3 regions of the Agrobacterium tumefaciens genome follow, and region 1 is predicted to be linked to each of the others. Evidence: predicted binding sites of a transcription regulator. Region 1 holds the regulator's gene; each other region holds the start of a gene.
What was found. The regulator LexA, encoded in region 1, represses DNA repair genes until DNA is damaged. The targets are predictions, from matches to a motif close to TGTTCNNNNTGTGTTCNG.

Region 1 (10,430 bases):
TGGCGGACTTTCGACGGCGATCTATTCGGCAGAGCATTTTCACCGTGTCACCACCTATGGACTTTTCGCCAATCTGGCCGCCATGCCGCTGATGTCGCTGATCGTCATGCCCTTTGGCCTGCTCGCCATGCTGCTGATGCCGTTCGGGTTGGATGCGCCATTCCTGAAGATCATGGGCTATGGCATGGCGCTCGTCATCGAAGTCGCCAATGAAGTGGCGTCCTGGGGCGGCAGCGCGGCGACGGGGCGGCCACATGAGTGGTTCATTGGCCTCGGCTCCGCTGGCTTCCTGCTGCTCACCTTGCTGCGCAGCCGGCTTGCATTGCTTGGTATTCCGCTTCTTGTCTCCGCCTTCGGCCTGTCGGCGGCCGTGGCCTATCGCGATGTCCCGGATTTGCTCATTCACGAGGAGGGTGAGTTGGTGGCGCTGCTGGAAGACGGCAAGGCCTATACGACAAAAACGCGACCACAGGGCTTCGTATACGGCCAGTGGCAAAGAGCACTCCTGTTGCCGGAACAGCCTGTGCCACCGGTCATTCTTAAAGCGCATGCCGCAGTAACCAGTGTAGGCTTGACCGCAAAATCAAAACTTACGCCGGAGGAGATGAGGGCGGTGATGCGGCAGATGACGGCAGCGCTGAAAGATGCGCAACCCGGCGTCTTCACCTGCAGCAAAGGCATATGGTGCGTGGCGCGCGCCAGGAGCGGGGAGTGGATCGTCGTTCTGGAAGATGGCCGGTTTGCCGGAAAAGCCTGCGATATCGCCGATATTGTCGTCGTTTCCCGCAGGACCTCGTTTTCACAATGCCGCTCAGGAGCACTTCTACTCAACCGCGATATATTGCGGCGCATTGGCTCGGTAGAAATAGGCTTCGCCGGCAATAATCAGCCGGGGGTGGTCGGACGACTACGCGCAGCAATTGCCGGGGCGAACAGGCCATGGAGCGAGCACCGCTACTACGACTGGAAAAGCGACCGCTTCGAATACGAGGTGCCGGAACCGGTCAGGCAGTTGCTGACGGCATCGCAATAAACGCCGTCAGCAGTGATATTCAGACCTTCACGCGCAGATCGTCAGTCAATGCGCCAATGCCGCTGATTTCCTGTTCATGCGCCGCATCGCGCCAGATCTCCTTCACTCCGGCCTCATACCACTCACGCATGGCGGGCAGGGTGAGCAGCCGATCGCAATAGGCTTTTGCCGCAGGTGAAAGATCGGCGCCATAGGTCTGGAAACGGAACGCCACGGGGCAGAAAAAAGCATCGACCGCCGTGAATTTCTGACCGGCAAGATAGGGACCGCCGAATTTTGTCAGACCTTCGCTCCATAACGCATCGATGCGCTTTATGTCTGCCGCAAGCCCGGCATCGCCACCCTTCGGCTTGACCCGAATACCGACCGACATGGGATAAAGATTGCGCAGTGAGGAAAAGCCGGCATGCATTTCGCTCGCCGCCGAACGCGACCATGCCCGCGCCTGCTTGTCGCTCGCCCAGACGCCCTGGTGCCGTTCTGCGAGATATTCGGCGATCGACAGCGTTTCCCATATCGTCACGCCATCATCGACAAGGCAGGGCACCTTGCCGGTCGGCGAAAAGCTGGAAAAGGCGACACCTTCGCCAAACGGAACAAGTCTCTCATCAAAGGCGATACCGAGCGTGCGCATCAACACCCACGGCCGCAGCGACCATGAGGAGTAGTTCTTGTTGGCGATGTAAAGATCGTACATGGCTTATCTCCCGGATATGACGCGCATTTCTATACCTGTCGGGGCATGATGGAATACCGAAAATAATCCATGGCACCCATAAGTCGCGTTGATGAATGACGGGGGCTTTGCACCGAGTATCACCATTCGGTGGCAGCGCCAGGCCAGCCGCATCCCCCAGCGTAAACGAACTCACGCAACCAGATGTCCACGGCATATGACGCAGTGGTGGCAACAGGCCGGGGGCAAGGCCGTAACAACGATATCCATATGAAACTGGAACTGATCTTTACCAGACAGAATGCAACTGTCTGCTGGAAGCATAAGATTGCCCGACACTCGCATGGTCAGCCGAATTCCGGAATTGCCGTCATCTTCGACAGGAGCCATCTCATGACGACGCCTGTCTTGAGAGGATGACGGTTAAATCAGATCAATGGTAACGGCGTATAAGTCCGACCAGCTTGCCCTGAATTTTTACCCGATCAGGCCCGAAGATACGGGTTTCATAAGCGGGGTTGGCCGCTTCCAGCGCGATGGAAGCGCCCTTGCGGCGGAAACGCTTCAGCGTCGCTTCCTCGTCATCCACCAATGCCACGACGATATCGCCCGGATTGGCGGTATTGCTGTTGCGGATGATGACGGTATCACCGTCGAAAATCCCGGCCTCGATCATCGAATCGCCCTTAACTTCGAGCGCGTAATGTTCACCCGAACCCAGCATGTCAACCGGCACGGCAACATCATGCGTATTGTTCTGAATGGCGGAAATCGGCACGCCGGCGGCGATGCGACCCATGACCGGAACGGTGACCGCGCCGCCGAGATCGTTGGCGGGCGCCTTGGGCGCCGGTGGGGGTTCTGGCGCCTTCGGCTTTCCGAGGCTGCCTTCGATGACGCTTGGAGAAAAGCCGCGCTGCGGCCTGGCACCCGGCGCATAGGCCTCCGGCAGCTTGATGACTTCCAGCGCCCGCGCCCTGTTAGGTAGCCGGCGAATAAAGCCGCGCTCTTCGAGGGCGGTAATCAGCCGGTGGATGCCGGATTTGGAAGCAAGATCGAGTGCGTCCTTCATTTCATCGAAGGAGGGCGGCACGCCGGACTCTTTCATTCGTTCATGAATGAAGAGAAGCAATTCCTGCTGTTTGCGCGTGAGCATGAGGAAAACACCCTTGAGAATCGTCGTTGAAGTCGCGAAACAAATACAGAACGAACACTATATGTTCCATATGTGTTCCGCAATCCCCTAAAATTTCGTGAAGCTGCTATCTGTTGTTTTGATGATTTGCCTGAAAGCACGAAATTGTGCTTTTCTGCCGTCCTAACTGTTCCGGCATGGCCATGCCGCATGCGACAGCAGGAAGCAGGGAAATGACGAAACCGTACCGCATCGACCATCTCGTACTGCCTGTCGAGCACATCGACGTCGCAGAAAATCGCCTTGGAAACCTGGGATTTACAGTAGCGCCAGCGGCTCTTCACCCGTTTGGCACGCAGAATGCCTGCGTTTTTTTCGCCGACGGCACGTATCTGGAGCCTCTCGTGATTGCTGATCCGGCTAAATATAATGCCTCGATTGGCCGGAAAGATGTGTTTACCGGGCGGGATCAGGCCTTCCGGAAACATGCCGGAGGGGAGGGTTTTTCCGCACTGGTCGCTGCAACGCAGGACGCTCTTGGCGATCTCGACCGATTCGTAGCCTCAGGCCTCTCGGCCGGAAATGTCTTTGAATTTTCGCGGCCAGTCAAAATGCCGGATGGTTCGCAGAGCGAGGCGGCTTTTCGGCTGGCTTTTGCAGCCAGTGGTTCCGCGGCGGATTTCTTTCTGTTCAGCTGTCAGCGGTTGCAGGCCCTGCCGGGCGACCGCGCGGCGCTGGAACGCCATGCCAACGGCGTTTCCGGCCTCAGCGAGATCGTGCTGTTTTCCGGTGGTGATGCGAATGCCGTGCAGCTGATCGAAACTGTGTTTGGCTGCGACGGCAAGATGTCTCCGGATGGAGATATGGTTTTCGCAACCGGCAATACCCGCATAAGATTGACGCGGAAGCCGGTCTTTGACGGACTGGCCTTTAGTGTTCCCGAGGAGGGCGGTGGCGGATTGCGCGGCGCAGGCGTCGTCTTTTCCGTTCGCGATCTTGCCGTGACACAGGCGGCACTTGCTGCTAATGGCGTGTCCAGCGCAGAAGCGGGCGGCCGGCTGGTGGTGCCCGCAGCGCCCGGTCAGGGTGTTGCCTTCGCCTTCGAGGAAAAATAATGAGCGTTACGAACAATCTCAAAGTCACCGCCGGCGATGGCGCCAGCAAGGTTTCCTTTTCCAATACCGAGCGTTTTTCGCTGATTGCCGGCCCCTGCCAGATGGAAAGCCGTGAACATGCCTTCATGATTGCGGGTGTGCTGAAGGAGCTTTGCGACAAGCTTGGAATAGGCCTCGTTTACAAATCCTCCTTCGACAAGGCGAACCGCACCTCGCTTTCCGGCAAGCGCGGCATAGGCCTTGACAGTGCGATGCAGGTTTTCGCCGATCTCAAGAAGGAATACGGCTTCCCGGTCCTGACCGACATTCACACCGAGGAACAATGCGCCATTGTGTCCGAAGTGGTGGATGTGCTGCAGATTCCTGCATTCCTCAGTCGCCAGACCGATCTTCTCGTCGCCGCCGCGAAAACCGGCCGCGTCATCAACGTCAAGAAGGGCCAGTTTCTGGCGCCCTGGGACATGAGAAACGTGCTGGCCAAGCTGAATGAAAGCGGCAACCCGAATGTGCTTTTATGCGAGCGCGGTGCGTCCTTCGGTTACAACACGCTGGTCTCCGACATGCGCTCGCTGCCGATCATGGCCTCGCTCGGCGCGCCTGTTGTCTTTGACGCCACCCATTCCGTGCAGCAGCCGGGCGGGCAGGGCGGCTCCACCGGCGGCCAGCGCGAATTCGTCGAGACGCTTTCGCGAGCGGCAGTGGCGGTTGGTATCGCTGGCCTTTTCATCGAGACCCACGAGGACCCGGACAATGCGCCTTCCGACGGCCCCAACATGGTGCATCTGAAGGACATGCCGAAACTGCTGGAAAAGCTTCTGGCCTTCGACGCCATCACGAAAGCGTAAGAAACGGGTGCTACTCGTGCCAATCGATTTTAATGGCGGGCGCTCTGTTTCTGCCGCCCGCCGTCATTGTAATTTCTTCGCCATCGTCTAAGACAGGCGACGGAAAATATCTGTTCCATTCCCAAGGGAGAGACCATGACTGCCATTACCGATATCATCGCGCGCGAAATTCTCGACAGCCGCGGCAACCCGACCGTTGAAGTCGATGTTTACCTCGAAGACGGCTCCATGGGCCGTGCGGCCGTTCCCTCCGGCGCCTCGACAGGCGCACACGAGGCGGTTGAGCTGCGCGATGGCGGCAAGCGTTATCTCGGCAAGGGCGTGGAAAAGGCGGTTGAAGCCGTCAATACGGAAATCTTCGACGCTATCGGCGGTTTCGACGCTGAAAACCAGATCCAGATCGACCAGACGATGATCGCGCTTGACGGTACGCCGAACAAGTCGCGCATCGGCGCCAACGCCATCCTCGGTGTGTCTCTCGCTGTCGCCAAGGCTGCTGCCGAAGCCTCCGGTCTGCCGCTTTACCGTTATGTCGGTGGCCCGAACGCGCATCTGCTGCCGGTTCCGATGATGAACATCATCAATGGCGGCGCACATGCCGACAACCCGATCGACTTTCAGGAATTCATGATCCTGCCGGTTGGCGCGGAAAACATCCGCGAAGCCGTGCGCATGGGCTCGGAAGTGTTCCATACGCTGAAAAAAGAACTGTCCGCACAGGGCCACAACACCAATGTCGGCGATGAGGGCGGTTTTGCACCGGGTCTCGAAAGCGCGCCGGCTGCGCTCGATTTCATCATGAAGTCGATCGAAAAGGCCGGTTATCGTCCGGGCGAAGACATGTATATCGGCCTCGACTGTGCCTCGACCGAATTCTTCAAGAACGGAAAATACGTGCTTGAAGGTGAAGGCCGTACGCTGGAGCCCGGCGCAATGGCGGAATATCTCGCCGAACTCGTTGCCAAGTATCCGATCATCTCCGTCGAAGACGGCATGGCTGAAGACGACTGGGACGGCTGGAAGGCTCTGACCGATCTCGTTGGCAACAAGTGCCAGTTGGTCGGCGACGATCTCTTCGTCACCAACTCCGCCCGCCTTCGCGATGGCATCAAGATGGGGGTCGCAAACTCCATTCTCGTCAAGGTCAACCAGATCGGTTCGCTTTCCGAGACGCTGGATGCGGTCGAGACCGCGCACAAGGCCGGTTACACCGCCGTCATGTCGCACCGTTCGGGTGAGACGGAAGATTCCACGATCGCCGATCTCGCCGTCGCGACGAACTGCGGTCAGATCAAGACCGGCTCGCTTGCCCGTTCCGACCGGCTCGCAAAGTACAACCAGCTGATCCGCATCGAGGAAATGCTCGGCCCGCAGGCTGCTTATGCCGGCCGTTCGATCCTGCGCGGGTAATTCGCGTTCAGGTTTGAATATGTGGCCCGCTGTCTGGCGGGCTAAGGTTGGTGAAATACCTGTCAACAGATGAGACGTCATCCTCGGGCTCGACCCGAGGATCCACTCCGGTCCGCTTATGGATCTTCGCCTCAAGGGCGAAGATGATTGCGGAGAGGGGCGGGTCTCCCGGCAAATCCAGCCCGTCCTCCGGCGGGCTTTTTTTATGCCCATTTGCCGATCGCAATTTAAGGTCAACGGATAGTTAAACAATCCGCTTTAGTCTCGAGACTCAAGGTTATGCGTTTTAAGGCTTCTCTGCGGCATGTGGACCAGACATCATAAAAAGAGACGATTCGGCCGTTTGATCGTTCCGGCCATCACGATCGCTTTTCTTTCCTATTTCGGCTATCATTCCATCCATGGCGACTTCGGCCTTCAGGCGACGGAGCGGCTGGAGCGGCAGCGTATCGCCAGAACCGCAGAGCTTGCAAAGCTGACGCAGGCGCGTGTAGCGCTGGAGCGGCAGGTGGAATTGCTGAGTGACGGCTCGCTGGAGCGGGACATGATCGATGAAATTTCCCGTTACCAGCTGAATATGTCCCGCACGGACGAAATCGTCATCATGAACACATATTTCTAATTAACCGAAATCAGGTTAATTTAACATTTGTGATTTATTCACAGCATCTTAGCGTGAATATGTGCCATGCGTTTAAAGCATTGCTGCATGGCATTTTCTTGCATATGGTACGCGCCAATCTATCCATTCAAACGGCAACTCAGGGAGGGATGAATGGCGCCGCGAAAACCAGCGACCGTATCCGGCCGCAAGACCACGGCAAAGGCTGCAACCGAATTCACCGGCAAGAACAGCCCGGACTTCTCGAAGGAAGACGAACTTCACGCTTATCGTGAAATGCTGCTCATCCGCCGTTTCGAAGAAAAGGCCGGCCAGCTCTACGGCATGGGCTTTATCGGTGGCTTCTGTCACCTCTACATTGGCCAGGAGGCCGTCGTCGTCGGCATGCAGATGTCGCAGAAGGAGGGTGATCAGGTCATCACCGCCTATCGTGACCATGGCCACATGCTGGCTCTCGGCATGAGCGCCCGTGGCGTCATGGCCGAACTGACCGGCCGCAAGGGCGGCCTGTCGAAGGGCAAGGGCGGCTCCATGCACATGTTCTCCAAGGAGAAGCATTTTTATGGCGGCCACGGCATCGTCGGCGCACAGGTTTCGCTTGGAACCGGTCTTGCCTTCGCCAACCGTTATCGTGGCAACGACAATGTTTCCGTGACCTATTTCGGTGATGGCGCCGCCAACCAGGGCCAGGTCTATGAGAGCTTCAACATGGCTGCTCTCTGGAAACTGCCGATCATCTATATCGTTGAAAACAACCGTTATGCGATGGGCACCTCGACCGCCCGCGCCACCGCCCAGTCGAATTATTCGCTGCGCGGCCAGTCTTTCGGCATTCCCGGTATTCAGGTGGATGGCATGGATGTGCGCGCCGTCAAGGCCGCCGCCGATCAGGCGCTGGAATATTGCCGCTCCGGCAAGGGTCCGATCATCCTGGAAATGCTGACCTACCGTTACCGTGGTCACTCCATGTCCGACCCGGCGAAATACCGTTCCAAGGACGAAGTGCAGAAGATGCGCTCCGAACATGACCCGATCGAGCAGGTCAAGGCGCGGCTTCTGGAGCAGGGCTGGGCAAGCGAAGACGAACTCAAGGCCATCGACAAGGATGTCCGTGATATCGTCGCCGACAGCGCCGACTTTGCCCAGAACGACCCAGAGCCGGATGCATCCGAGCTTTACACCGACATTCTGCTCTGATCGGGAAAGGGAACCCCATGCCAGTAGAAATTCTTATGCCCGCCCTTTCCCCGACCATGGAGGAAGGCACGCTTTCCAAATGGCTTAAAAAGGAAGGCGACAAGGTCACATCCGGCGACGTGATTGCCGAAATCGAGACCGACAAGGCGACCATGGAAGTGGAAGCTGTGGATGAAGGCGTGATCGGTAAGCTGCTGATCGATGCCGGCACCGAAGGCGTCAAGGTCAACACGGCTATTGCCGTGCTTCTTCAGGACGGCGAAAGCGCCGACGACATTTCTTCCTCCGTGAAGAAAGAAGAGCCGAAAGCCGAAGCCGCAAATTCCGGTTCTGATGCGGCCGGCGGCAAGACCCGCGAAGCTGCCGAAGAGCCGAGCGCTGCCAAGGAAGCCGCCAAGGTTCCGGCAGCACCGAAGATCGAAGTCGCAGCCGATCCTGACATTCCGGCAGGTACGGAAATGGTGATGACGACGGTGCGTGAAGCGCTGCGCGACGCCATGGCCGAAGAAATGCGCGCCGACGAAAAAGTCTTCGTCATGGGTGAAGAAGTCGCCGAATATCAGGGCGCCTACAAGATCACCCAAGGTCTGCTGCAGGAATTCGGTGAGCGCCGCGTCATCGACACCCCGATCACCGAGCATGGTTTTGCGGGTATCGGCGTCGGTGCTGCGATGACGGGCCTGCGGCCTATCGTCGAATTCATGACCTTCAACTTCGCCATGCAGGCGATCGACCAGATCGTCAACTCGGCGGCAAAGACGCTTTACATGTCGGGCGGCCAGATGGGCGCGCCGATGGTGTTCCGCGGTCCGTCCGGTGCTGCTGCCCGCGTTGGCGCGCAGCATTCGCAATGTTACGCCGCATGGTACAGCCATATTCCAGGCCTCAAGGTCGTCATGCCTTACACGGCAGCCGATGCCAAGGGCCTGCTGAAAGCAGCTATCCGCGATCCGAACCCGGTCATCTTCCTTGAGAACGAAATTCTCTACGGTCAGAGCTTCGAAGTGCCGAAGCTCGATGATTTCGTGCTGCCGATCGGCAAGGCGCGCATTCATCGCAAGGGCAAGGATGCAACCATCGTTTCCTTCGGTATCGGCATGACCTATGCGATAAAGGCGGTTGCGGAACTCGAAAAGCTTGGCATCGATGTCGAACTGATCGATCTGCGCACCATCCGTCCGATGGATCTGCCCACCGTCATCGAATCGGTCAAGAAGACCGGTCGCCTGGTCACGGTCGAGGAAGGTTTCCCGCAGTCATCGGTCGGTGACTTCGTTGCCAACCAGGTCATGCGCGCCGCTTTCGATTATCTCGATGCGCCGATCCTGACGATTGCCGGCAAGGACGTTCCGATGCCTTACGCGGCAAACCTCGAAAAGCTGGCTCTGCCCAACGTCGATGAAGTCGTTCAGGCCGTCAAAACCGTCTGCTACAAATAAGGGGAGATGATTTTGAGTGTCATAAAACAAATCCTCCCGGCAACCGAAAATTGGTACCGTGTTTTAGGGACCAAAGACGCGCCTTTGTTCGAGCGGGTAATCTTCTGGGCCGTCGTCAACGACGGTGATGGCGATGTTGTCGCCGGTGTTCCGCGTGAGGATATCGGCGTTATCGGTGCAGTCGGCGAATGGCTCGTTGACGTTGCCGGATACATCGAAATTACACCGTCACAGGTGGATTGGCTCATGGAACATCCTGAAGACCTGGAAGATTTCAATCTCGTTTGGGGGGAGGCCTAGTCATGCCTATCAACATCACCATGCCTGCCCTTTCTCCCACCATGGAAGAGGGTAATCTGGCCAAATGGCTGGTCAAGGAAGGCGACAAGGTCGCACCCGGTGACGTGATCGCCGAGATCGAGACCGACAAGGCGACCATGGAAGTGGAAGCCGTGGACGAAGGCACGGTTGCCAAGCTGGTTGTTCCGGCCGGCACCGAAGCCGTCAAGGTCAACGCCCTGATCGCCATCCTCGCCGCCGATGGCGAGGATGTGGCCGAGGCGGCAAAGGGCGGCGATGCCGCTCCGGCCAAGGCGGAAGCAAAGGCCGAAGCACCGAAGCAGGAAGCCGTTAAGGCCGAAGCGCCGAAGGAAGACGCTGCTCCTGCCAAGGCTGAAAAGCCGGCCGCCGATCAGGCGCCCGCATCGTCCACGCCGGCACCGGTTGCAAAGTCCGGCGAGCGCATCTTCGCTTCGCCGCTTGCGCGTCGTCTTGCGAAGGAAGCCGGTCTCGATCTTTCGGCCGTCTCCGGTTCCGGCCCGCATGGTCGCATCGTCAAGACCGACGTGGAAAAGGCTGCCGCTTCCGGTGGTGCGAAAGCCGCTCCGGCAGCAGCAGCTGCTGGCGCACCGGCTCCGGCCCTCGCCAAGGGTCAGTCGGACGAAGCGGTTCTCAAGCT
Region 2 (10,430 bases), 710 kb from region 1:
GGACCTCCAGATGGGCCTCGCCCGTCGTCTTCGGCCTTGCCGCCTGGCTCGTCTTTCCTTCCCTCGCTGCGCGTGCAGATCTGGCCTCGCTCTTGGCCGGGTTGGACAATGGCGGCGAGCAATGGCGCATGGTGCTGACTGCCTCTCCGGCGGGTTCGGTGCACAATGCCTCGCTCACTTTTAATGATGCGGCAGGCGAGGCGGCGCTGCATGGCAGCGGCATGACCCTGCCGAATGGCAGCAAGGTCGCCTTCGTCACCAACAAGAAGGGCGAGGCGACGACGCCGGATAGCGAGCGTGTCAACCGCGCCGCCAAGAAAGGCCGCATCGTCGCCACCGAAATCATGCAGCCGCCAAAGGCCTTCACCGCCGGCTCCGTCCTTCAACGCACCAGCATGCTGGATATCGAGCCGCTGAAGCGCAAGGACCGCACGGCCTTCGTGAAGCCCAAACGCGGCAAGGATGTTGAACTCGCCTCTTTCTATTTCCGCCGCGATGAAAAGAAGGTGGACAAGAGCGTGTCGCCGATGTTGGCGGAACTCATCACCAACCGTACCCCTGACATTCTCGCCACGGCCTACGCGCCGGCCGCCCCCGATTTTGCCCGCGAATCGCCCTTCGACGCCATTCTCAAAAAGCCCGATGCCGGCCGTTTCGTGCCGCAGATCAGCCCGGAAGACCACGCCTGGGCGGCGACCCCGCTGCCGGCCGAGGTGTTTTCCGCAGCTGAACAGCAGTGCCTGGCATCCGGCATCTATTTCGAGGCGCGCGGAGAATCGGTCAAGGGACAGGCGGCGGTGGCGCAGGTCATCCTCAACCGTGTGCGTAACCCTACCTATCCGAAAACCATCTGCGGTGTGGTCTATCAGAACAAGGACTGGCGCAACCGCTGCCAGTTTTCCTTCGCCTGCGACAATATAAAGGACCGCGTGAATTCCGAACGCCATTGGAAAATGGCGCGCGAAGTGGCCATGGCCACCACCGCCGGCAAGATCTGGCTGAACGAAGTGGGCTCCGCCACTCATTATCATGCCGTTTATGTTCGCCCGGCCTGGGGCAAGTCCATGAAAAAGGTCGGTCGGATCGGTCTGCACGTGTTTTACCGTACCTATGGTGGCGGCTGGAGCTGATACCACCGCCAATTTGTCGCATTTTGCGTGTCAAAAATGCCGATTCCCTCGCGAAACATCGCCGCCAAACAGTGATTTGGCATCAAGCTATTGTTTTTCAATGATTAATTTGTGCTGAAACAAGCGCCCTCAGTGCCTTGACTAGAGAAGCCCCTAAAACTATGTTGCGCGCGACTTCAGAGCGGGCTGGAACAGGCTTAATCCGTCACCGTTTACAACTCCAAAGGGTTCTGGCATGGCTGGAACGGAGAAAATGGGTGGGATTTTAAGATGACTGGCAACCGTGACGATAGTCTGGACGAGCGTCGCAAACGCCTTGCTGATGAGTTGGCAAAGGTGAAAGCGGAGGATGAGGCGGAAGTGAGGGCGGAGACCAACGCTGCGGAAACCCGGAAGGGTTTTGCGATGGCGGTGAAGCTCTCATCGGAGTTCATTTCGGCCATCGTGGTCGGCGCTATGCTGGGTTATCTTCTGGATTATTTTGTCGGCACGACGCCGTGGGGGATGATCGTTCTTCTTCTTCTCGGTTTCTGCGCAGGCGTATTGAATGTGTTGCGCTCGACGGGCGCGGTGGCCAAGCCGCCGTTGCTGGAGAAGGCGGACAAGCGAGACGAGGGTGGAAAAGGCGGCGTTTAAGCTGCTTTTTCTTGGCAGTTGAGATGCCGCGATGCGCGGCGACAGGTAAAGAGGGCAGCCGGTGGCAAACGATCCGACCCATCAGTTCTTGGTGCAGCCGATCATTCCGATCGAAATTGGCGGCGTCGATTTTTCCTTCACCAATGCGTCGCTTTTCATGGTTGCGACCGTGGCCGCCGCTTCCGGTTTCCTTTATTTCGCAACGTCGAACCGCGGTCTGATCCCGACCCGCATGCAGTCCGTTGCTGAAATGTCCTATGAATTCATCGCCTCCATGCTGCGCGAAGGCGCCGGCAAAAAGGGCATGGTGTTCTTCCCCTTCGTCTTTTCGCTGTTCATGTTCGTGCTGACGGCAAACCTTCTCGGCATGTTCCCGTATTTCTTCACGGTCACCAGCCAGATCATCGTTACCTTCGCGCTCGCCTGCCTCGTCATCGGCACGGTCATCGTTTACGGTTTCTACAAGCACGGCCTGCATTTCTTCGGTATCTTTGCCCCCTCGGGTGTGCCGAAGGCGCTTTTGCCGCTTGTCGCGTCGATTGAAATGATCTCGTTCCTGTCGCGTCCGATCAGCCTTTCCGTTCGTCTCTTCGCGAACATGCTGGCCGGCCACATCACGCTCAAGGTTTTCGCGGGCTTCGTCGCCTCCATGGGTGCGCTCGGCGCGCTTGGCGTCGGCGGCGCTGTCCTGCCTCTCATCATGACGGTCGCAATGACCGCTCTCGAATTTCTCGTTGCCTTCCTGCAGGCTTATGTGTTCGCGGTACTGACTTGCATGTACCTGAACGACGCCGTGCATGGTGGTCACTGAGAAGTAAAGTCGCTGGCCCCGGTAACGGGTGTCAAGAATAGCCGCAACAACCAATATCTCAAGGAGTCTCACATGGAAGCGGAAGCAGCAAAGTACATCGGCGCAGGTCTCGCATGCCTCGGCATGGCTGGTACGTCCCTCGCACTCGGCCGTATCTTCGGTGATTACCTGTCCGGCGCACTGCGCAACCCCTCTGCTGCCGACAGCCAGTTCGGCCGTCTGGTATTCGGCTTCGCCGTTACGGAAGCTCTGGGCATCTTCTCGCTGCTCGTTGCTCTCCTTCTCCTGTTCGCTGTCTGATAACGGCATCAGGTCTGGATCACGGCTCGCGCTGATGGCGTGCCGTGATCCTTCGCATTTGCAGTCCCCCTGGAGGTGAGCATGTTCGTGACCGAGGCTTATGCCCAGTCAGCACCGACCGTAGGTGAAACGCATACGGAAACTCCGGCTGTCGGCCAGCCGCAACCGGAAGCCACGCACACGGAAACCGGTGTAGCGCATGGTTCCGAAGGTGCTTCCGGCGTATTCCCGCCGTTCGACCAGTCTACTTATGCATCGCAGGTCCTTTGGCTGGCGATCACGTTCGGCCTTTTCTATCTGCTGATGCAGAAGGTCATCGTTCCGCGCGTCGGCGGCATTCTCGAAAACCGTCATGGACGCATCGCACAGGATCTCGACGAAGCGGCACGGCTGAAAACCGAAGCCGACGCAGCCGTCGAAACCTATGAAAAAGAACTCGCGGCAGCCCGCGCCAAGGCAAGCTCGATCGGCTCCGCGGCACGTGACGCCGCCAAGGCCAAGGCCGATGCCGACCGCGCCGCTATCGAGGCAGGACTTGCTGAAAAGCTTGCTGCCGCCGAAAAGCGCATTGCGGGCATCAGGGACCAGGCTTTCGCCGATGTCGGCGCCATTGCCGAGGAAACCGCGACCGCGATCGTCGACCAGCTGGTTGGCGCCAAGGTCAAGGATACCGACGTCAAGGCTGCCATTGCCGCCGCTTCGAACGTGAAGGGAGCCTGACATGGCATTTGATGCATCATTTTTCGCTCTTGTCGGTCTCGTCCTTTTCTTCGTCCTGATCGCCTATCTCAAGGTTCCGGGCATGCTCTCCAAGTCTCTGGACGAGCGCGCCCAGAACATTCAGGACGAGCTGGCCGAAGCCAAGCGCCTGCGTGAAGAGGCCCAGCACCTGCTGGCCGAATATCAGCGTAAGCGTAAGGAAGCAGAAGCCGAAGCCGCCGGCATTGTTGCCGCCGCTGAGCGCGAAGCCGCTGCCCTGACGGAAGAAGCCAAGCAGAAGACGGAAGAATTCGTCGCTCGCCGCACGGCCCTTTCGGAACAGAAGATCAAGCAGGCCGAAGAAGACGCCATCGGCGCCGTCCGCGCCGCCGCCGTTGATATCGCCATTGCCGCTTCCGAGAAGCTCATTGCCGAAAAGACGACTGCCGCCGCAAAGGCCAAGCTTTTCTCCGCCACGATCGGCGAAGTGAAGTCGAAGCTGAACTAAGTTCATCATCGGACTATCAAAAACCCCTCCGGCGTGAGCCGTGAGGGGTTTTTTGTTTGAGGTGGTGAAGCCGCTTCGAGACATGACATTGTCTGTTCATCGGGAATGCGGCAATTTTCCGAGGGGTATTCTTCGACCGCAGCGGCTGGGTTGGGTTCGATTGCGCTTCCGCTTTTCGCCAAGAAGGGGACATTCGGACAAACGGCGGACTAGATGAAGCGGTCGATGAGCAGTTTGATCCGCGCGCGGAGTGTGGGTACATCCGGCTCGTCGCCAATCTGGCCATCCAAGGCGAAAAGGAAGACCTCCGCCGATGTCGCGTCACCTATCAGCGCCTCGAAGCTTTCCAAGGCGACCATGCGATGGAGGGCGTCAATTTCGGGATCGAGGCGTTCGCAAACCGCGTAGAACTCCCCAGCCATAGGTGCGCCGATCATGTCGGCCCACGGCTCTATCATCATAATCCGGCAGACTTCGAACAGACGCTCCCGGGGTGTCCCCACACCCTCTACTGCCTGGCGTGCGGCAGGGTGCCGGGATATTAGCCAGTGCCGGAACACGGCGGTGTAGATGTCTTCTTTGTCGGTGAACGTTTTGTAAAGCAGTGTCCGCGAGATGTTGGCGCGCTTTGCGATGTCATCGAGTGAGGTTTTCGCATAGCCGAAATTCAGGAAGCACCAACGTGCCGCCAACAGGATGTTGTCGCGGCGCTGTGCCGCTTCTTCGGGGGTGATCTTCGATGCCATAACGTCTCGTGACAAAATTTGTGTTTTTTGTCAATCAAGCCGAGTAACGAGCTTGCGTTGTTTAAGTTATCAATCTATTTTGACAAAAAATACAAAAAACGTCATAATGTTAATTCGTACAGGTCGCGAATGGCGATAACTCAATTGAAATGAAGGCTATCAATCATGACCTCGAAATGGACACCTGCGGAAATCCCATCGCAGAAAGGCAAAAGAATTATTGTGACTGGCGCAAACAGCGGTATCGGTTGGTACACTGCCCTGGAACTGGCACGTGCCGGCAGCCAGGTCACTATTGCCTCCCGCAGTGCTGACAAAGGCGAAGATGCTGCTGGTCGTATCAGGGTGATTTTACCGCATGCGGACATTCGTACAGGAATCTTAAATCTGTCTGATCCCGCGTCCGTGACGGCGTTTGCCAACACTTGGCTCGCCGATGGGGATGCGCTGGATATGCTGATTAATAATGCGGGTGTAATGGGTTTGCCGAAGCGGGAGATGAGCGTTGATGGCTATGAACTTCAGGTCGCAACTAACGTGTTGGGGCCCTATAGACTGACTGGCCTGCTCCTACCTTCCCTATTGCAGGCATCCGACCCCCGCGTGGTTACAGTCGCTTCGAACACGCACAAGATGTTCAAGCCCGGTCCGATCACCGACTTTGAGGCCAAGGCAAAATATGCTCCGATGCAGGTCTATGCCAGAACCAAGCTCGCTAACATCTTGTTTGCCCGTGAACTGCAGAAACGTGCTGGCAGCCGCCTGCTTTCCACAATAGCCCATCCGGGCGGCGCCCGGACGAATCTTTTCGCCGCCACGACTCTAAGTACGAAGATCGCAGGCATTCTCACCTATCCATTGCTGCAAGATGCAGCGCATGGCGCCTGGCCGACCCTAATGGCTGCAACGCTGCCGAATGCTCGCCCCGGCGGCTACTATGGCCCAAGTGCACTGTTTGAGTTACGTGGAAGTCCCAAGGAAACGACGACGGCACCTTACGCCGATGATCCGGCCGCAGCACGAGAGCTGTTCAATGATCTGGAGCGTATTACTGGCTTCCGCTACGATCTCTGAAAGAACTTGCGATATCCCCAGTGCGGTCATCTAGTCTGCATGCTCGCCGAAAGTGTCAACCGGCGAGCTTTCCCCATGCAGTCTTGGCGTTGCGCTATCACGGGGCGTCATCCGCAAGGTATTGGAGCGCCATGGGGCTAAAAATCGTCCGATTACGACGAGTGGACGACGCAATCAATCCCGCTTCAGGGGCCGGAAACTCATCCTGTGCAGCGGGCAGGGGCCGTGGCTTTCGATGGCGCGAAGATGGGCCGGTGTGCCGTAACCGGCATGGCCTTCGAAGCCATAGGACGAATGCACTGCACCGGCGCGTTCCATCATCCGGTCGCGGGTCACCTTGGCGACGATCGAGGCGGCGGCGATGGAGAGGGAGCGGGAATCGCCCTTGATGACGGCTTTGGCTTCGCAGGTGATGCCGGGCGGCCTGTCGCGACCGTCGGCGAGCACAAGGGCGGGGCAGGTTTCGAGGCCGAGCACGGCGCGGCGCATGGCGTCGAGGCTGGCGCGCAGGATATTCATGCTGTCGATCAGGCCGGGGCCGGAGGACGCAACCGATACGATCGATGTTTCCATGATCTGTACGAAGAGGCTTTCCCGCTTCAGCCTCGTCAACTTCTTGGAATCGTCCATACCCTTGGGAATATTGTCCGGATCGAGAATGACGGCTGCCGCAACGACTGGGCCGGCAAGCGGCCCGCGGCCTGCTTCATCCGTGCCTGCCACGGGCCAGAGACCATTCTTTTTTGCCTCAAGCTCGAAGGAAAAATCCGGGCCGGTATCGGCAAGATCGAAGAGGGCAGGAGAATCGGGTGGTGTACGGCGTTTCATGCGGCGAAACTTGCACACACACCCGATCTCCTGCAAGCCCCCGGAGGCGGGCGATGACAGGCAGGGTGAGCCGGGTCGAGGGGGGCGTGGCTCACTATGCCCTTGAGGTCATCATGACCTTCTATCCTCCAGCGGGGCGGCGGAGGAAAAGCGATCGCACGCGAGGCGGCGGTTCCGGGGGGCGATGACCGGCGGACCAGGGAAAACCCGCCGGGCATTTCGTCGAGAGCAACGAGACGAGGTGGTTGCTCCTTATCGTTTTGGATTCAATCTATTTTCGGCTTGCCGAGCCTCAAATTATTGACGACCTATCCTTCAAACTCGACGTCATCCTCGGGCTCGACCCGAGGATCCACAACCCGTCGAACGATGGATCCCCGGGTCGAGCCCGAGGATGAGGTTGAGTGTATTTCGGACATTCATCACCCCAAGCCACTTCCTGCCTTTGCTTCTCAAAGCAGCGACAATTGCACCCCCGCACCGCCCGGCGGCACGAAGAGATCGTCGCGCAGATGAATGCCGCGGCGGATGAGGCCAAGCCGCTTCGTCGCCATCTCGAAACGCCTGCCGATCTGCCAGGCGTAAGGACCGGCGCCCTTCATGCGTTTTCCGAACTCCGCATCATAATCCTTGCCGTCGCGCATGGAGCGCACCAGTGACATGACGTGACGGTAGCGGTCCGGATAGTTGCGCAGCAGCCAGTCGCGGAAGAGCGGGCTCACCTCCAGCGGCAGGCGCAGCAGCACGTAAGACGCTTCGGTCGCACCGGCTGCCTTGCCGGCTTCCAGAATCCGTTCGATTTCATGATCGTTGAGTGCCGGGATGACAGGCGCCATCATCACGGCAACCGGAATACCCGCCTCCGTCAGCGCCTTGACCGCTTCCAGACGCTTCTCCGGCGTGGCGGCGCGTGGCTCCATGTTGCGCGAGAGCTTGCGATCCAGCGTCGTCACGGAAATGCCGACCTTGGCGAGACCCTTTTTGGCCATGGGCGCCAGAATGGCGATATCCCGCTTGATCAGCGCCGATTTGGTGACGATGGCGACGGGATGGTCGGCCTTGGCCAGCACTTCCAGTATCTGCCGCATGATGCGCCATTCACGCTCGATTGGCTGATAAGGGTCGGTATTGGTGCCGATGGCGATCACCCGCGGCTTGTAACCCGGTTTTGCCAGCTCGCGTTCCAGAAGCTTCGCCGCATCCGGCTTGGCAAACAGCTTCGATTCGAAATCCAGCCCGGCCGAAAGACCCATATAGCTGTGCGTAGGTCTTGCGAAACAATAGATGCATCCATGTTCGCAGCCGCGATAGGGGTTGATGGAGCGGTCGAACGGGATATCGGGCGATTCGTTGCGGGTGATGATGCTGCGCGGCTTTTCCACCTGCACCTCGGTGCGGAATTCCGGCATGTCTTCGAGCGTCTGCCAGCCATCGTCGAAAACCTCGCGCTGCAGGGCCTCGAAGCGTCCGTCCGGATTGATCCCGGCGCCACGGCCGCGACGACGGTCGATCTCGATCCGTAGGCCCGATGCATCGGCCAGCGCGTTGGCAATATCTGGCATATGGCTCGGCTGGAAGGCAGCCTGCCCCGAAAGCGTATGGTTTCTCATCTGGATGCTCCCGAGCGCCGCGCGCCTGAAGGCCCGCCAAACACCCTAAACCGTTTCCGTTCAAACAGGCTTTCATCACCTCTTCGATGATTAAATTCCTAACGCAAAAATGAGAACAATACAAGAACAAAAAGCGCAGAACTGATCTTTGTCCACATCCATGCAGGGAAAGGTTGGGGGAGTGATTTCGCCGCGAAGCGGGGTGCCGATCCGCACTGCGAATGGCAGATTTTACCGTGAAGGGCATAGTGGCAATTTATTGTGCGATGCGTTAGAGCTATGCATATGTTGACAGTCATAATGGAATGCCGGGATCAGGAACCGGAGCTGGCGCATACCTTGTCTGCGCTTGTAACCGGTGCCGTGGAAGGGCTTGTAAGCGATGTGGTGATCCTCGATCACGGCTCGCGCGATGGATCGTCGCGTGTCGCCGATGCCGCCGGCTGCCGCTTTTATGGGCAATGGGACATTGAAGATGTCATGCGCTCTGCACGCGGACAGTGGATATTGCTGGTGGAGCCAGGTGCGCGGCCGCAAAGCGGCTGGATTGAGGAAATATTGGAATATGTGACGATATGTGCGGAGCCGGCGCGGTTTTCGCCCTCCCGTTACCACAAGCGTCCATTCTTCAGCCGAATCATTCGCCGTCCGCCGCCGCTGGAATATGGTTACCTGATGCCGAAGAAACATGCGGTGGCGATTGCGAAATCCGGCATGGGCCTGACGCAGTTCGTCCATGCGCAAAAGCCGCGCCGCCTGAATGCGGAGCTGCTTCCCGCCTGGACCGCCCGGCCGTCGGGCTAGCCCGTAATCCTGAAGCTGCTTGAAGACTAATTTTGAAAAATTGAAGATTTAAGCGGGCTGAAATGCCGGGGAGACACCCGATTCTGTCCCTGAATAAGACTGGACTCGACTTCTGCATGAATAAATGCAACCTATACATGTTTTGTAGGGGGAGGGTTGCATGTCATACGGATTTTTCAGGTCGAATTCTTCCAGGATGCACGCTGTCTTTTGCGCTGCCACACTATTGGCGCTGCCAACGACAGCCTTGTCTCAGGCCATGTGTGGAACGGGAGGTGTCGTTTTTTCCACAAAGGAACTCAAGGTCGATGCCGATGGGGCGCCCAACTCTTATCTCGTGAATGGGGAGGGGCTGTCTTATACCTGCGACGGCATGACGGCCGTGGGTTCAACACCCGATACGGATCCCAAGGGATGGCAAAAAAAGTGCCAGAATGCCTGGAAGAAAGCCGTTGCCACGGGTGATTATTCGAAGGTCAGAATTTTCGGCTTTTCGAAGGATGAGAACAATAAGCCGATAATTCAAAAAGCTGGCGATCCCTTGCCCGGCAAGGCTTTTATCACCGAAACGACTGTTTCGGTTCCGGATGGACCGGCAGGAACACAGAGGCACTGGGTCGATGCCACCGAAATTCCCTATGTTGTTTTGTCCAGCAGCTTCGTGAGGAAATATGGCGTGAAGGACGGCGATATCGCCGTGGTCTATCGCCCGGCGACCAAGCGCTTCGCGTACGGGGTTTATGGTGACGGCGGCAAACTCGGTGAGGCCTCCGTGCGCTTCCACCAGGATATCGGCAACAATCCGCTGGTGAACAAGGGTGGCGTTCTGAGAGCGAAATCGGGCATTGCCGACGAACGCAAAAATAAAGATCCGATCCCGGTTATTACGGTGGTGTTTCCCGGAAAGACGTCCCATCCGACCGTTGATGCTAAAAAATGGCGGGCTGAAATTGCGGCAATGGGAAAAACGCATTTCGACAATTGGGGCGGTCTTCAGAAATTGATCGAATGCGCCCGTTAGTTTGAGCCGGCCCTGTCGTCACGAAAAGCGGGCGGCCAAAACCGCCCGCATCAGTCTTCCTGAAAGCCCAACCTAGCCAGCGGCAAGCACCTTGCCGGGGTTCATGATGCCGGCCGGGTCAAAGGCGTGCTTGATGCGCCGCATCAGGTCCATTTCGATGCCGGGCCGAATGGCGGCCAACTCGTCGCGTTTCAGCTGGCCAATGCCATGTTCGGCGGAAATGGAGCCGCCGAGCGTCAGCACGATACCATGGACGATCTCGT
Region 3 (10,430 bases), on a different replicon from region 1:
CCAGTTTTCAGGCTGGGTGAAGAATTGCTGGCCAGCCATCTGCTTGTTTGCAAACGTGTCCCACAGACGGAATTCCGCGCGCAGGCGGCCATCGCTTTCACGCGTCACGCGGCCGGTCACAAGCGCCTGTGCATTGATGACCTTCCAGTCCTCGAAACGCGGCTGCTGATCCGGATTGGTGATCTTTTCGATGAAGGCGCTTTTATTGACCGGCGCGAACAGGCCGGAACGCTGCAGATCGGCCGCGATGACGGCCGAAACCTGCGCGCCAATGCCATCGCCCGAGATGAAATCGGTGATGGCGATGGGCAGCGGCTGTACATTGCCCTTGTTGATGTTGAGCTCCACAACAGCATTCGCTGGAGTAACGGCAACGAGTGAAAACAACATGCCTGTTGCAACCATTAGGGCGCGGAGGACAGAACACTTGATCATTTAGACAAGCCTTTCAGCTTCTTACGAAAATTGGACAGAGATCCCAGAGACATTGCTTAAATTCCCGAATCTCTTTGCTCATAATGCGAATTGCGACGGGTCAAAGTTTGCGGAGAACGTGTTCCACCCGCCCTCGCCATCGTATTTTTCGGCAGGGGGCAGGCTTTGAAACGGCGAAGACCTCATAATCGCCCGTCGCGCACTTGCCTCCACCGCACGCCTTGTCCCGTCGGGTCCGCCCGTCGCCGTTATCTCCGGGTCACCGACAATATTGCCCGACCGATCAAGCGAGAACCTGATCTTCACCCGAACATCCGCAACACCGGTCAAACCGGACACCATTGACCAATTATTCTGAATTTGGCCTTCGATGCCGGCTTTTTCACTCGCCGACAAACCTGATCCGATCGTCTTCTTGCCGCCGAGCGAAGCCGTCTGCGTCGCCCGCTTCGAGCCGCCGCCAGACGGAGCCTGTTTGTTCAGTAGCGCAGAAATCTCATCAGCATTAAATTCACTTGCCTGCGACGCGGCGGATTTCGCCGTCTCCTGCTTCTTCTCGCCCGGCTTCTTGTCGGAAGGCTTGTCCGTGGATTTTGCCTGATCAGGCTTCTTCTCTGCCGGTTTTTCAGCTGGCTTCTGATCCACAGGCTTGTTTTCTGCCTGCTTGGGCTCTTCCGGCTTCGGCGGTTCGGGACGGGCATTTGGGCGCGGTACATTTTGCGGTACGGCAATCTCAGCCGGTTCTTGCTGCGCGGGCGGCGGTTCTTCCGCCTTGGTTTCCTGCGGTGGCGGCTCGTTCTTCGGCTGCGGCGGGATTTCTGGCTTGGTCTGCGGCAAGGCGGCCATTTCCTGCGGCTTCGGAGCCGAGGTCTCTTCCTTGACGATTTCCTTTACTTCGTTTGCCTTAGTGTCGACCGTGGGAAGCGGCTTTTCCTGCTTTGGCGGAGCAGCCGCGCTGAGATTGTCGTTAGGCTTGACAGTCGGCGTCGGCGGCGCATCAAGATCGGTCGTGTTGTTTCCAATGTTTTGCGAATTTTCGACGATATCCGGGCGCGTGGTCGGAACAGGGGCCGACTTCTCCGCTTTCGGAGCGTTCTTGTCGCCCTGCTGGATCTGGGTCAATTCCTCGATAGGCACCAGTTCCACCGGCAAGGCCTCGGCCTGCGACACGTCTAGCGGTTCCGGCGAGCCCAGGGAAACCAAGGCGAAAGCCAGAAGCGACGCATGCACAATCGCGGATGTGGTGATGCTGCCCTTCATCGTTTTACGTCAATTGTCCTGTTTCTGCTGGGTCACAAGGCCGATATTCTTGAAGCCCGCCGCCTGGATACGCGCCATCACATCGGCGACGACGCCATATGCGGCAACGGAATCCGCCCGTACGAAGATACGTTCGTTATAACCTGTCGTGGCGATCGCCTGCAGCTTGTCGGCCACCTCGGCCGCCTGGATTTCGGTTTCCTGCAAATGGATCTGGCCATTGGCATTGACCGAAATCGTGATCGGCTGCGTGTCCGAATTCAGCGCATTGGCGGATGTCTGCGGCAGATCGATCGGCACGCCGACCGTCATCATCGGTGCCGCCACCATGAAGATGATGAGCAGCACGAGCATGACGTCGACGAGCGGCGTCACGTTGATCTCGCTGATCGCGCCGCCTTTGCGCCGTCCGCCGCGCCCACCCCGGCGTCCACCGGAACCGCCGCCGCTGCCACCTGCTGACATACCCATATTATTTACTCCATTTTGCCTTGCGGCAAATTATTGCACAGCATGCAAGTTGCGCGGCCGCTTACTGGGCGGCCTGCCGTGTCTGAAGTTTTTCATCGATCTGACGCGACAGGATCGCGGAGAACTCGTCGGCGAAACCTTCCATACGGGCGGAAAGCTTGTGCGCGTCGGCCGTGAACTTGTTATAGGCGATAACCGCCGGAATAGCCGCGACAAGGCCGATGGCCGTTGCCAGAAGCGCTTCAGCGATACCGGGCGCCACAACCGCAAGGTTGGTGGACTTCGAACCGGCAATCGCCTGGAACGAGGTCATGATACCAACGACCGTACCGAAGAGGCCGATAAAGGGACCTGCCGAACCGATGGTAGCCAGCGAACCGAGGCGGGCCTCATATTGTTCGCCTTCACGGGCAATCGTTACGTCCATTGCCCGGTCAATGCGCATCTGCAGACCGATGGGCGAACGCGCACCGCGTTCGAATGATTTTTTCCATTCCCGCATGGCGGAAACGAAAATTGCCGCAAGACCGCCATTCTGGCGTTCCGCCAGAGTGCGATAAAGCTCTTCAAGCGACTGGCCTGACCAGAACACCTGTTCGAACTGGTCGAACTGGCGCTTTGCCTTGCCGAAGCTCACATATTTGTCAAAGACGATCGCCCACGTCCAGACCGAGGCGGCGATAAGTCCGATCATCACGAGCTTCACGATGAGGCCCGCCTGCATAAACAGTGCCCAGAGACTTACATCGTGCGTCGCCGCTGCCAAACCTGCCTGTTCCATAAATATCCAATCCCCGAATCCAAACGCCCGGTACGGGACCGGGCGATTCAAACGCGTGTTAACGCTCGAAGTCATGCGGCCTCAGCCGTTAACCCCTTTGCCATACCCCGATACTTGCCAGTAAGCCTTACTTGCCAATAAATTTGGTGAAAGGAAGGCGTGCGCCGCACAAATGCCAGTTGCTAAAGTAAGACACCATTATGGTTAAAGGAGTGTTACAGCCGGGCCACGCCGGATGGATTTACTCGACGGGGCCGTCAATTACTTCAGGAATTTTTCCGCCACCGTCTCCGGAAGACGCCTTGGCCGGCCATTGGCATTGATGACGGCGATGATGACCTTGGCGGCAACAAGCAGTGTTTCGCCGCGCCGGATTTCCTGATTGAGCACCATTTTTGCGCCACCGGCCTTTTCGGTCACCGTGGTGATTATCAGCACATCATCCATCCGCGCCGGGGTCTTGAAATCAATCTCCATGCGATGAACGACGAAAACAAGGCCTTCCTCGTCAGCGGTCAAAAGCGCGCTCTGCTCGCAGCCGAGGCAACGCAGGTAATCAGTGCGGCCGCGCTCGAGAAAATGCAGGTAGCGCGCGTGATAAACGAGACCGGAAAAATCCGTGTCCTCATAATAGACGCGTTGCGTCAGGCGGTGCCCATGTTCGATGAGTTCGCCTGAAAGCGAAACCATAAGCTCGCTCATACTGTCTCCCTGGAAAGTTCGGCCGCATCGAAGCAACCTTCGCGGACGATAGGATGCTCGTGGCGCTGGGGCAGGTTCTCGATGCGGTCTGCAATAAAACGAGGCCTGAGATCGTGATCCAGCAGGGTGGAAGATTGCGCAGGCAACCAGCGGAACTCTACCTCGACGCCATCCAGCACCCGGTGCACGATATCGCTACCATGGAAAGGAAAGGCCTGGCGAAGCGAAACCAGATAATAAAATGCCAGCTCATGCGCCGCATAATCGCCATAGGCGAAAAAATTCTCGGCCGACCAGAGGAGGCGCTCAACGGTACAATCCCGATCAAGCTCCTCGCCGATCTCGCGGATGATGGTTTCCTGCGAGCTTTCGCCTATTTCCGCCCGTCCGCCCGGCAAGGCCCAATAACTGCCCTTGGTGCCGCGCTGGACGAGAATATGGTCGTTCTGAAAAATAAGCGCCGCGACGCGCATGCTGAAAAGCTGCGGTTTCCGGTCCAGCCGGATCATGTGGCGTTCGGGGGCAGAAGTCATTTATCGTCCAGATCGCCGTCATGCCAGACGAGATGTCTCGTCGTCTTAGGCAGGTGTTCTATTTCGTCGGCGATGAAATAGGGCGGAATATCAAGCTCCGTCAATGCCTGCCGGGTTGCCGCGACCCAGCGGAATTCGAGTTCGTTATCGCCGTCCTGAACGCGATGGATGATCGCGGTGGGATGGAAAGCCAGCGTCTCCGGCAAGTCCATCAGGTAATAGAAACCGAGTTCGTGCCAGTCCTTGCCCTCGTAGTGGAAAAAATTCTCAACCGCCCATAAAAGCCGCCCCACCTTGGCCTCGACGCCAAGCTCCTCCACCATTTCGCGCGCCAGCGTTTCCTCGGAGCGCTCGCCCATTTCGGCGCGGCCACCCGGAAAGGTCCAGAATTTTTCATGCGATGCCCGGTGCACCAGCACGTGTCCATCACGAAACGCCAGCCCTGCGACACGCATCTGGAAAATGCGTTTCGGCTTGAACTTCATGCGGATGCGGGTGTCCTGCGTCTTGTTATCGTGCGTCATTGTCCGGACCTGCGGGCTGGAAACATCAAATCGGTTTCCCTCCACCCTAACGCATCCATCTCTTCTTTTCTCACCTTTGCGTCATCGCCCACAATGAATTCATCCAGTTGCGGCGGCTTGATCGTGGTGCCGGACAACATGGCATGCGCCTGCCCCCGATGATGCGTCTGGTGCTGAAAGAGATGCGACAGGATATCGTCGCAGCGATCCTGCTGGATGCGCGTGCCGCGATGGATATTGACGGTTGCGGCAAGACCGTCTTCATCGAGCCCGTCGACAAAGGCGATCAGCACCTCGTCCAGTTCCATCTGGGCGCTCCGCAGCGCCAGCATCGTGGCGAAGGGCTCCTCTGTGGCAAAGGCCGCCAGACCGAGCGTCCCGCCCTGGAGGGCATCGATATAGAATCGGTCGACGGTGTAGATGTGGTTCAGCGTGGCGCGGAGCGTTGGAAAGAAGCTGACACGACGAGCGATAAACTCCTCCTGCGAAAGCTGAAGACAGGCTTGATGCAGCCGGAAATTGGCTAGGCGGTTGTTGCGCGAGAGTTTGCGGAATATCCGCAGCGGATCGTAAGGCATATGGATTCCTCCATTGACGCCGAATATCGGCGTTTTCAATCGACGCGTTCAAGCTCCGATCTGCTTTTTTAGAACTTTTGCGCCGTCTTTCTGGTCGATCGTCGAGCGGCTCAGAAAAGCTCAGACGGATGATCCAAGATCAACGACCACGATTTCCGGTGGAACGCCAAAGCGGACGGGCGCGATGGAGCAACCAAGGCCGCCCGAGATAATCAGGTTGCGACCGTCCTCGACCACATGTCCGTAAGCATAGCGATTGCCGTAGCGCGACGGTACCACGGGCGAACGTCCCAAAAACCGTATTTGTCCGCCATGGGTATGCCCGGACAATGTTAACGCCACACGGGACGGCACTTTGGGAAAAACATCCGGTTCATGCGCCATAAGGATAACCGGTGCTTCATCCGTCACCTGCATGAGCGTACCGTCGAGATCGTCGAGTCCGCGCATGGTTTGGCGATCCCATTTTTTGCCCGGCAACAATGCAAGCTGGTCCTCCAGCCCTGCGATCCAGAAGCCTTGGCCATTCTTTTCCAGCCGCAAGACACGATTGCCGTAGACGGCAATGCCAACATCGGCAAGCGCCTTGTGACCGAACGTTTCACCGCCACCGGCTTTCTGCGCCGACCGGTCTTCCCACCAGTCATGATTACCCATGATCGCATGAACACCGAGGGGTGCCTTCAATACCGCAAGAGCCTTCGACCAATCTCTCGAATGGACATAGCTCGTCACGAGATTCATACCAGCGGTATAGTCACCAAGCAGCAATACTACGTCGCCGCCGAGACTGTTGGCATGATTGCAAATGGCAGTAATCCGGGCAGCAGACATCCAAGGCTCGCAGGCGTGAATATCAGCAAGCACCACCAGCCGTAGTTTGAGACCCGGCGGCCAGCCGGGCGGCGTCAACGCATAACGGGTAACGTTAAGCCGAAGGAGCGGTTCGAAGCCGAAAGCATAGGAACCGAGCGCCATGGCACCCGCAAAGCCACCCCCAAGAACCCTCAGAAAGGCGCGGCGGGAAATCAATCAATCCTCCTCCAGCGTCAGCCGGAACTGCGCCGCCTCAAGATCCTTAGGCGGCTGCATTCCCAGATGTTTCCAGGCCGTCCCGGTCAGAATACGCCCGCGCGGTGTGCGCTGGATAAAGCCCTGCTGGATCATATAGGGTTCGATGATGTCCTCGATGGCATCGCGCGGCTCCGACAGGCCAGCAGCGATGGTTTCGATGCCGACAGGGCCGCCGCCGAAATTGACGGCGATCATGGTGAGATAGCGCATATCCAGCTGGTCGAGACCCATTTTATCGACCAGAAGCCGTGTCAAAGCCTCGTCGGCGATCTCGCGGGTAACGGCTTCCGCCCGCGCCACCTCGGCGAAATCACGCACGCGGCGCAATAGCCGCCCGGCGATACGCGGCGTGCCACGTGCACGCCTTGCCACCTCGCGCGCGCCTTCATCGGTCATATTGAGGCCCATAAGCCGTGCGCCGCGCCGAACGATCAGTTCCAGTTCGTCGACCGTGTAGAAAGCCAGCCGGACAGGAATGCCAAAACGGTCGCGCAGCGGCGTCGTCAGCAGGCCGAGACGGGTCGTTGCGGCAACAAGGGTGAATTTGGAAAGATCGATCTTCACCGAGCGCGCCGCCGGTCCCTCGCCGATGATGAGATCGAGCTGGAAATCCTCCATCGCCGGATAGAGAATTTCCTCCACAGCGGGGTTTAGACGGTGGATTTCATCGATGAACAGAACATCGCGCTCCTCGAGATTGGTGAGAAGCGCGGCAAGATCGCCTGCCTTGGCAATGACCGGCCCTGATGTGGACTTGAAGTTGACGCCAAGCTCCTTGGCCATGATTTGCGCCAGCGTCGTCTTGCCGAGGCCGGGCGGGCCGACGAACAGTACGTGATCAAGCGCCTCGCCCCGGTTCTTGGCGGCTTCAATAAATACCTTGAGATTGGCGCGGGCTTCTGCCTGGCCGGTAAAATCGTCCAGCGACTGCGGACGCAGCGTGGTGTCGATATCCTCGCCGCGCTTTTCCGGGGTAATCAGTCTCTCCGCATCGCTCATTCAGGGCATTCCATTGTTATAGCCGAATTCATCAGGTAACTGCCGCCGCTATATCATGAGTATCGCAACAACGCGCTTCACGAAATTCAGGATATGTATGGGCTACACGCCCGCTTACCAGCCATTCTTACCGCGAAAGCTCTTTCAGCCCGAGCCGGATCAGCTTGGCGCTGTCCCCGCCCTCGCCGCCATTCTTCAGCGCGGCGGCAACGGCATTGGCGGCCTGATCACGCGAATAGCCGAGATTGGTGAGCGCGGAGACTGCGTCGGCAACCGGCGCGGAAGCAACGCCTTCCCCAAGCTCCTGCTTGAGCCCGATGGACGCCGAAGCATCCCCGGCGAAAGCGGGCGCCTTGTTGCGAAGTTCCGTCACGAGGCGAACCGCCACTTTCGGCCCCACGCCGGGCGCACGCGAAATCATTACCTTGTCCTGAAGCGCGATGGCATTGGCAAGCTCGGAGGGCGACAGCGTGGAAAGGACGGCCAAAGCCACTTTCGAACCAACCCCCTGCACGCTCTGCAACAGGTTGAACCATTCCCGCTCCAGCGCCGAGAGAAAGCCGAAGAGCTTCAGCTGGTCCTCACGCACGTAGGTTTCGATGAACAGCACCACCGCCTCCCCGACGGAGCCGATTTTCGACAGTGTGCGCGCCGAACAATAGGCGACGTAACAGACGCCGTGCACATCCACCAGCACGTAATCCGCGCCGATTTCCTCGATGCTGCCCTTCAGTTTTCCGATCATGATGCCGCCCGCTCAATGAGACCTTATATTCAACCGGCCGCCAGGAGCCGCCGCATCCTGTCACCGCCGCGATTATGGGCGTGGCAGATGGCGATGGCGAGCGCGTCCGCTGCATCGTTACCCTTGAATTCGGCCTTCGGCATCAGGATTTTCAGCATCATGTGAATTTGCTGCTTTTCGCCGTGCCCGACGCCGATGACCGCCTTCTTCACAGCGTTCGGCGCATATTCGAAGACCGGCAATCCCGCCCGTGCCGGAACCAGCATCGCAATGCCGCGCGCCTGGCCGAGTTTCAGCGTGGCAACCGCATCCTTGTTCACGAAAGTCTGCTCCACCGCCGCTTCATCGGGCTGGTGGCTGTGCACGATGTCCGCCAGCCCGTCATGCAACTGGCAGAGCCGGGAGGCGAGGTCCATATCACCATCCGACGTTACCGTGCCGGAAGCGACAAACCGCAGGCTGTTGCCAAGGGTGTCGATGACACCCCAGCCGGTGCGCCGCAGTCCGGGGTCGATGCCGATGATTCGAATCGTCTTTTGCATGAGTTACCTTATCTTTCCGGCTGCGATCCTGCCAGCGATAAGTGAACAAAACGACAACATTGCTCAAATTTGCAATGCAGCATTTACCTCTGCTTAAACCGCGTACCGCATTGTTCCCCCACAAAACCAACAAAAGGGGAGCTGCGGACATGATGATCCGCAGCACAATATTTTCGCCATATCAGCCGTCCGATGGCGCCATCCATGCGTGGCGCGGGAACTGATCCGGCATTGGGGGCTGCTTCGGCCATGCTGAATCGTTTTCATTCCATATCCACCAAAGTGCTGGTGATTTTCCTGGCGCTGATGGCAATCTCCACCGGGGCTCTGACCCTTCTCGGTTATCAAAGCAGCAGTGGCGTTCTCGAAGAACAGGCGTCGAAATCTATGGAGAGCATTCTCGTCTTCCGTGGCGACATGCTTCAAGAACGCCTTGAACAGCTGAAGACGCAGGCGGACTCCATCGCCAAGATCGAAGCACTGCAAATGGCTGTTGTTTCCATGCGCAGCGGCTGGGCAACCGTACAAAAGAATTCCGGTGACGCGAAGGCGGAACTGCAGCGTGTCTTCGTCAAGGAAAATCCCTTCGGTGAAAAGGAAAAGCTGATCAAGCCGGAAAGCCCAAGCGGCTTTTATTATTCGACCCATGAAAAGACCCAGACGGATATCGGCGGATATTTGCAGGGAACGCCGTTCAGCGACGTCCTTTTCATCGATCCGGCCGGCACGGTTTATTACTCTTACCTGAAGGGAACGGCCTTTGCGGAAACCGTGACCGGCGGCGTCTGGGCGGAAAGCGGTCTCGGCGCAGCATTTGCACGCGGTGGCGCGAATGCCGAAAAAGCCGTCAACGACATGGCGCAAACCAGTTTCTCCGGCCTGCGCATAGACACGGCAACAAAAGAGGCCGGTATTTATTTCGGCGTTCCGGTCGTCAAATTCGGTGCCTTCAAGGGCATCGTCCTCTTCCGCGTCAAGGAGGACGTGTTCAGCCAGATACTCGCAAAGGGCATCGCGGCCGGCAGTTCCGAACAATCGGCAATCATTTCGGCGGATGGCAAGGTTCTGGGCGAGCAGGGCGAAAAGCTCATCGGCCTCGACCCGGCAATCTACGGTTTCCATGGACAGGCGCTGAACGCCGCCGGCATGACGATTGCCAAGATCGACCGCCCGGATGGCGAGGCCAATGCCTATGCCCGCCCCTTCTCCTTTGCAGGTGAAAAATATCTCGCCGTCGAAAGCATGTTGCGCAGCGAGCTAAACGCGGGTTCCATCTCGATTGCCGGCACACTTGCCGTAATCGGCCTTTGCGTTCTGGCCGCCATGTGTGCGGCGACGGCCTTTTTCGCACGGCGCCTGTTCGCCCCGCTGGAAAAGCTCGCCGGGCTGACCGGCGAAGTGGCGGCAGGGCGTCTTGATGCGGAGATCGGCAATCAGGACCGGAAGGACGAGATCGGCCGCATGGCGCGTGCGCTCGGCAGTTTCCGTGAAAAACTTATTCTGCAGCGGGAGATGGAAGAGACCGCATCACGCACCCGGGAGGAAGCCGAAACAGCCCGCCGCGCACATCTTGCGCAACGGGAGGCCGAGGCCGGAACCCTGCAAATGGTCGTGCAGTCTCTGGACGAAGGTCTGGACCGGCTGGCGAACGGCAATCTTGCCTATCGTATCGACACCGCATTCCCCGACGATCTCGAAAGCCTGCGCCACAACTTCAATACGGCGCTTGCCCGGCTGAGCGAAACCATGCAGGCCATCGGCGGCAATTCCACAGCCGTTCGTGGCG

Region 2: a site for LexA is predicted at 8,454-8,471, ahead of CFBP6623_RS01980 (PA0069 family radical SAM protein). Genes of this name have one in related genera too.
Region 3: a site for LexA is predicted at 8,686-8,703, ahead of ruvC (crossover junction endodeoxyribonuclease RuvC). Genes of this name have one in related genera too.

The regions. Positions count from the first base shown of each region.
Region 1 is NZ_CP039903.1:1,098,531-1,108,960, forward strand. Features, by position in the region: gene CFBP6623_RS05485 (ComEC/Rec2 family competence protein) at 1-1,033, shown strand, start outside; gene CFBP6623_RS05490 (glutathione S-transferase family protein) at 1,053-1,730, opposite strand; gene lexA (transcriptional repressor LexA) at 2,143-2,865, opposite strand; gene CFBP6623_RS05500 (VOC family protein) at 3,078-3,959, shown strand; gene kdsA (3-deoxy-8-phosphooctulonate synthase) at 3,959-4,804, shown strand; gene eno (phosphopyruvate hydratase) at 4,940-6,214, shown strand; gene CFBP6623_RS05515 (FtsB family cell division protein) at 6,519-6,836, shown strand; gene pdhA (pyruvate dehydrogenase (acetyl-transferring) E1 component subunit alpha) at 6,990-8,033, shown strand; gene CFBP6623_RS05525 (pyruvate dehydrogenase complex E1 component subunit beta) at 8,051-9,472, shown strand; gene CFBP6623_RS05530 (hypothetical protein) at 9,485-9,772, shown strand; gene CFBP6623_RS05535 (pyruvate dehydrogenase complex dihydrolipoamide acetyltransferase) at 9,775-10,430, shown strand, end outside.
Region 2 is NZ_CP039903.1:390,414-400,843, forward strand. Features, by position in the region: gene CFBP6623_RS01935 (cell wall hydrolase) at 1-1,130, shown strand, start outside; gene CFBP6623_RS01940 (AtpZ/AtpI family protein) at 1,401-1,766, shown strand; gene CFBP6623_RS01945 (F0F1 ATP synthase subunit A) at 1,828-2,577, shown strand; gene CFBP6623_RS01950 (F0F1 ATP synthase subunit C) at 2,650-2,877, shown strand; gene CFBP6623_RS01955 (F0F1 ATP synthase subunit B) at 2,959-3,597, shown strand; gene CFBP6623_RS01960 (F0F1 ATP synthase subunit B) at 3,599-4,084, shown strand; gene CFBP6623_RS01965 (TetR/AcrR family transcriptional regulator) at 4,294-4,830, opposite strand; gene CFBP6623_RS01970 (SDR family NAD(P)-dependent oxidoreductase) at 4,996-5,904, shown strand; gene CFBP6623_RS01975 (ribonuclease HII) at 6,079-6,732, opposite strand; gene CFBP6623_RS01980 (PA0069 family radical SAM protein) at 7,185-8,342, opposite strand; gene CFBP6623_RS01985 (glycosyltransferase family 2 protein) at 8,628-9,146, shown strand; gene CFBP6623_RS01990 (glycoside hydrolase family 75 protein) at 9,307-10,167, shown strand; gene CFBP6623_RS01995 (FAD-binding oxidoreductase) at 10,240-10,430, opposite strand, start outside.
Region 3 is NZ_CP039904.1:764,706-775,135, forward strand. Features, by position in the region: gene tolB (Tol-Pal system beta propeller repeat protein TolB) at 1-435, opposite strand, end outside; gene CFBP6623_RS18710 (hypothetical protein) at 514-1,695, opposite strand; gene tolR (protein TolR) at 1,705-2,166, opposite strand; gene tolQ (protein TolQ) at 2,228-2,947, opposite strand; gene ybgC (tol-pal system-associated acyl-CoA thioesterase) at 3,209-3,649, opposite strand; gene CFBP6623_RS18730 (NUDIX hydrolase) at 3,646-4,182, opposite strand; gene CFBP6623_RS18735 (NUDIX hydrolase) at 4,179-4,706, opposite strand; gene CFBP6623_RS18740 (DinB family protein) at 4,703-5,284, opposite strand; gene CFBP6623_RS18745 (metallophosphoesterase) at 5,405-6,316, opposite strand; gene ruvB (Holliday junction branch migration DNA helicase RuvB) at 6,317-7,357, opposite strand; gene ruvA (Holliday junction branch migration protein RuvA) at 7,485-8,102, opposite strand; gene ruvC (crossover junction endodeoxyribonuclease RuvC) at 8,132-8,644, opposite strand; gene CFBP6623_RS18765 (methyl-accepting chemotaxis protein) at 8,894-10,430, shown strand, end outside.